2 linked regions of the Acidaminococcus fermentans DSM 20731 genome follow. The protein of the gene in region 1 interacts with the protein of each later gene in a pairwise test. Links are inferred from orthologs where the notes say so. Each region holds a gene or a part of one and is shown on either strand. Other genes may lie near its edges.

Region 1 (3,000 bases):
AGCTGCTTGTACTGGTTGGAAAAAGTCCCCTTGATGGAGTTGAACTTGATGATGGCATAGATGCCCTTGCCGGAATAGAAGGACCCGTAGGTCAGGGTGGACCGGTTGTCCCCATCGCAGAGCATTTTCAGGTCCAGCTGCACCAGGGTCCGGAAATAGGGGATGTTGGTGGCATCTTCACTGTGGAGGTCATGGCCCATGACACTGACCGTATAGGCCTTGGTGTCGATGTTGAAGCCGCCCCGGGCATCACAGTTCCCCTCGAAGATGTCCGCCGTTACATTCTGGGCATCGATGTATCCATCTTCGTATTTGAAATTTCCTTTGACCTCGGTGAACTTCAGACCCGGCAGATTCAGATTGGGCATATACAGTTCTCCCACGATCACCGGTTTCGGCAGCTCTCCCGTTACCGTGGCACTGGCGGTGACCCGTTCCCGGATATTCAGCCCCGTACCCAGAGAGGAGGGATTCAGTTCCTTGATGCCCAGTTTCAGATCATAGGTAGAAACCGGAGGCTTCAGATCCACACTGCCCTGGATGTCCACCCCTTTTCCTTCCAGGGTCCCGCCCAGTTCCCCGGTGGAAAAATCAATGGTGAGCCGGTCATTGCTGTTGTAGCGAAGATCCGCATTCACATCCTGGAAGGTATGGATCCGCTGTCTGTAGCGTGCGGTCATCCGGCAGTGATTCAGTTTCACCCGGGCATCCACGTTTTTCAGCTTGATGTCGAATTTCTTCTTTCCCTTCCGGGCCGCCGGCTGGGACAGTTCCGCCGCCTGGATGCCCCGGATATGCATATGCTCCGTAAAGGTCAGATCGATTTCCGCCTCGTTCAGCTCCAGTTCCTGGATGGTCCGGGTGCTGATTTTCCTCAGGACGATATCCATGGGCTTCACCTGGAAGGATCCTCTGGGGATGAATACCCGGTTGCCGTCATGGCTGCCCTTCCATTCCAGATTTTCAAACCGTACATGGCCCAGAGGGGTGGCCGTCAGCCGTTCCACGGTAATGGTCCCGTCAAAGAAATGCTGCCTGGCCATTTCCCGGTTGAAGATCTGGGCCGCATGGATACTGGCAATGTAGGCCAGCCATGCCAGCACCAGAAAACTGGCCAGGACGCAGAGCAGGATCCATTTGATTTTCCGCCGGTGTTTCTGCAGAAAGGCTTTCATGGTCTTACCGCAGGGCCGCTACCGCTTCCTGCATATCCGCCGCTCCGAACACAAAGGATCCGGCCACCAGCACATCGGCCCCGGCTTCCCGGCAGGCTTTGGCCGTTTCCCCATTGACCCCGCCGTCCACTTCGATCAGGGTCTTCAGGTCCCGCTCCCGGATCATCTGTTTCAGCCGGCGGATCTTGTCCACACTGGTGGGGATGAATTTCTGCCCGCCAAAGCCGGGGTTCACGCTCATGATCAGGATCATGTCCGCATAAGGCAGGATTTCCTCGATCTGGCACAGCGGCGTGGCGGGGTTCAGCGCCACACCGGCCTGGATGCCCTTGCTGTGGATGCTCTGGAGCAGCCGGTGGAGATGGTGGGTGGCTTCCGCATGGACGCAGATCAGGTCGGCCCCGGCTGCGGCAAAGCTGTCCACATAGTTTTCCGGATTTTCCACCATCAGGTGGCAGTCAAAAAACATCTCCGTCCGTTTCCGCAGGGATTTCACCACAGGGGCCCCGAAGGTCAGGTTGGGGACGAACTGGCCGTCCATCACATCGATATGGCACCAGTCAGCTCCCGCATCCTGGATGCGGGCCACTTCTTCCCCCAGACGGGAAAAATCAGAAGACAAAATGGAAGGAGCAATGATGGTCATGATTTTTTACCTCTTTTCTTTGGATCCGCCAGTTCCTGACGGATGGTGCAGTAGGAAGCATAGCGGCTGGGGGCGATTTCTCCCCGTTCCACCGCCGCTTTCACTTCACAGTCCGGTTCATGGGTATGGGTGCAGCCGGTGAACCGGCAGAGGCCCTCCTGTTTCCGGATTTCCCGGAACCCGTCCGCCGCCTGGTCCATCTGGAGTTCGGACAGGTCGATGTTCCCGAAACCGGGGGTATCCACAATATATCCTCCGGCAAAGGGCAGCAGTTCTGCAAACCGGGTGGTATGCCGCCCCCGGCCGATCTTGCTGCTTACGTGACCGGTTTTCAGGGTCAGGGACGGATCCAGATGGTTCAGCAGGGTGGATTTCCCGGCCCCGGAAGGGCCGCCAAAAGCCACCGTATGGCCTTTGACCCGCTCCAGGATGGGTTCCAGTCCCAGGCCTTCCCGGGCCTCCACCGGAAGTACCGGATAGCCCAGGGGCTCATAGATGGACCGGAACCGGTCGATGAGTCCCGCCGGCGCCAGGTCCCGTTTGTTCAGGACCAGAGCCGCCGGGATCCCCGCCGCTTCCGCCAGGGCCAGCAGTTTGTCCACCAGCAGGAAACTGGGATCCGGATCCCCGCAGGCAAAGACCGCCATCAGACAATCCAGATTGGCCACCAGAGGGCGCTGGAGCAGGTTCTGCCGGGGAAGCACCTGGCGGATCATCCCTTCCGCCCCCTGGGCTTCCAGTTCCACCCGGTCGCCGGCGGCCATGATGAAGCGTTTCTGCTTCATCCGCCCTTTCACCTTGCAGGTGTACAGGACTCCGTCGTCTCCCGCCACGTAGTAATACCCGTTGTAGGTTTTGATGATTCTCCCTGTTGCCGTACTCACAGAGCCTTATCCTCCGCCAATTCTCCGTTCACATAGATCTGGACGCTGGCCCCGGAGCCTACTGTAACCGTCCGGGTGATCCGGGTACCGGGAGCCACCGAATCGGAGAAGATGGTCCGGGTACTGTTCTCATCGGATACGATGATTTTCACGTTTTTGGCACTGCCGCTGCCGGGAACCGTGTACCCGATGGTCCGGGAACTGCCCCCGCTGCTGCCGGAACTGCTCCGGCTCTTCTTTTCTTCCTTCTTCCCTGCGGACACCACCAGGCTGACGGCTCCGCCCCGGTCGATCA
Region 2 (2,789 bases), 700 kb from region 1 along the record:
TTTCTTCAATGGGGGACGGGAACAGCCCTTCCCCGATGAAGACCGGATCCTGGTGCCTTCTCCCAAAGTGGCCACCTATGACCTGCAGCCGGAGATGAGCGCCTATCTGGTGACGGAAAAGCTCCAGGAGGCCCTGGACAAGGATCTGTACGATCTGGTGATCCTGAACTTTGCCAACCCGGACATGGTGGGCCATACCGGCTCCCTGGAGGCGGCGGTGAAGGCCCTGGAAGCCGTGGACGAATGTGTGGGCAGCCTGGCGGACAAGGTGCTGAAAAAAGGCGGTGCCCTGTGCATCACGGCGGACCACGGGAACCTGGAAGAGATGGAAGATCCGGTGACCCATGCGCCCATGACCGCCCATACCACCAACCCGGTGCCTTTCCTGGTGGTGGGAGCGGATCCGGATACCCGGGTGGAAAACGGGGGCCTGTCCGACATTGCGCCCACCCTGCTGGACCTGCTGGACCTGCCCAAACCGGAGGCCATGACCGGCCATTCCCTGCTGATGCGGAAGTAAACTTTTACGCTGTTTTGCTTGTTCAAAATCAATTTGCCAAAATTGATTTCCATTGGCTGGAGACTAGTGACTAGTGACCAGCCTGGGGAATCCATTCCCCAGGCTCAACCATAACGAGGTGAAAACAATGCCAATCATTGAAAATGTGTGTGCAAGAGAAATTATGGATTCCCGGGGCAATCCCACGGTGGAAGTGGATGTGCTGCTGGATGACGGCACTGTAGGCCGTGCAGCGGTTCCTTCCGGGGCCTCCACCGGTGTCCACGAAGCCGTGGAACTGCGGGACGGGGACAAAACCCGTTTCGGCGGCAAAGGGGTTTCCAAAGCCGTGGACAATGTGAACGACACCATTGCTGATGCCATCATCGGATTGGATCCCACCCGTCAGGTGGAAATCGATGAAGCCATGATCCGTCTGGACGGCACCCCCAACAAGGGCCGTCTGGGGGCCAACGCCATCCTGGGGGTATCCCTGGCTGTGGCCAAGGCTGCGGCGCTGTCCATGGGCCTGCCTCTGTACCAGTATCTGGGCGGGGTCAACGCCAAGGAACTGCCGGTTCCCATGATGAACATCCTGAATGGCGGTGCCCATGCGGACAACAACGTGGATATCCAGGAATTCATGATCATGCCGGTAGGGGCTGACAGCTTTGCCGAAGCCCTGCGGATCAACGCGGAAATCTACCAGGCTCTGAAGAAAGTCCTGAAGGACAAAGGGCTGGCTACGGCTGTAGGGGATGAAGGCGGCTTTGCCCCCAACCTGGAAAGCAACGAAGAAGCCCTGCAGGTGATTGTGGAAGCCATCGAAAAAGCCGGCTACAAACCCGGTGAACAGGTACGACTGGCCATCGATACCGCTGCCAGCGAGCTGTTCGAAGACGGCAAGTACAACCTGAAAGGGGAAGGGGTTGTGAAGACTTCTGCCGAAATGGTGGAATGGTACGCTTCCCTCTGCGAAAAATACCCCATCGTTTCCATTGAAGACGGCCTGGCCGAAGATGACTGGGACGGCTGGAAACAGCTCACCGATGTTCTGGGCAAAAAAGTCCAGCTGGTGGGGGATGACCTGTTCGTCACCAATGTGGAACGGCTGAAGAAGGGCATTGAAATGGGCGTGGCCAACGCCATCCTGATCAAACTGAACCAGATCGGGACCCTGACCGAAACCCTGGACGCCATTGAAATGGCCAAACGGGCCGGTTATACCGCCATCGTTTCCCACCGGAGCGGTGAAACGGAAGATACCACCATTGCCGATGTGGTGGTGGGCACCAACGCCGGACAGATCAAATCCGGGGCCCCCTGCCGGACCGACCGGGTGGCCAAGTACAACCAGCTGCTGCGGATCGAAGAAGATCTGGGAGCCGCTGCCCAGTACAACGGGATGGATGTGTTCTACAATATCAGATAAAAAGCTGTCAACGGTCAGTAGCCGGATGACAAAAAGGTGTGCTGCATGGAGCGTGCAGCACACCTTTTTTACGAAAGGAAATACACATGCTTGACAAATTATCTGTTTCTGCGGCCTTTGACCGATATGTTTCCCAGTTCGATCCGGATACCCCGGGAATCCTCAGCAAACAGCGCCATTCCCGGATCGTCAGCGGCCTCTGTGAGACTCTGGCCCGGCAGCTGGGATGGTCCCAGGAGGAAAAGGAGCTGGCCTGGGTGCTGGGGCTGCTCCACGACATTGGTCGATTCGAACAGGCCCGGCGGTTCCACACCTTCATTGATTACAAATCCATGGACCATGCCCGGTATGGAGTCTGGTATCTGTTCGAACAGGGCCATATCCGGGATTTCCTGCCGGATCCGGAACCAGAGCGGGACAGGATCCTGGAACTGGCCATCCTGTGGCACAATGCCTATGCCGTCCCGGCCGGGGTCACCGGAAAAGCCCGGGATTTTGCCCTTTTGCTCCGGGATGCGGACAAAATCGACCTGTTCCGGGTCTATGCCGGGTATCTGGATCATCCGGAACAGGTGTGGCAGGTATCCCTGGAAGACCTGGGCAGCCAGGCAATCTCTCCCGGGGTCATGGAAGAAGCCCTGGCCGGGAAACTGGTCCACACGGAGAAGAAAAAGACGGCCCTGGACTTCTTTACCGGCTGTCTGTGCCAGCTGTTCGATATCACCTGCGCTCCCAGCCTGGTACTGGTCCGGCAGCAGGGATATTTCCGGAAACTGCTGGATTTCCAGCCCGGCAATCCGGAAAGCGCCCGGCAGCTGGATCAGGTGAAAGAACGGCTGGAGAAGGTTTCCGGCATTT

The links. The genes of interacting proteins can lie anywhere in the genome.
Region 2: the proteins of rpe (region 1) and eno interact in binary tests that used the Escherichia coli proteins (3 or more experiments, as listed by UniProt). The link is inferred for Acidaminococcus fermentans DSM 20731 from one-to-one orthologs.

The regions. Positions count from the first base shown.
Region 1 is NC_013740.1:371,158-374,157, reverse strand. It holds rpe (ribulose-phosphate 3-epimerase), read right to left. Parts: upstream 1,822-3,000; coding sequence 1,180-1,821; downstream 1-1,179. Other genes in the region: pknB (Stk1 family PASTA domain-containing Ser/Thr kinase), read right to left, coding at 2,702-3,000; rsgA (ribosome small subunit-dependent GTPase A), read right to left, coding at 1,818-2,705; ACFER_RS01680 (AsmA family protein), read right to left, coding at 1-1,175. UniProt on the Escherichia coli protein: Catalyzes the reversible epimerization of D-ribulose 5-phosphate to D-xylulose 5-phosphate.
Region 2 is NC_013740.1:1,074,171-1,076,959, forward strand. It holds eno (phosphopyruvate hydratase), read left to right. Parts: upstream 1-647; coding sequence 648-1,931; downstream 1,932-2,789. Other genes in the region: gpmI (2,3-bisphosphoglycerate-independent phosphoglycerate mutase), read left to right, coding at 1-520; ACFER_RS04895 (HD domain-containing protein), read left to right, coding at 2,018-2,789. UniProt on the Escherichia coli protein: Catalyzes the reversible conversion of 2-phosphoglycerate (2-PG) into phosphoenolpyruvate (PEP). It is essential for the degradation of carbohydrates via glycolysis.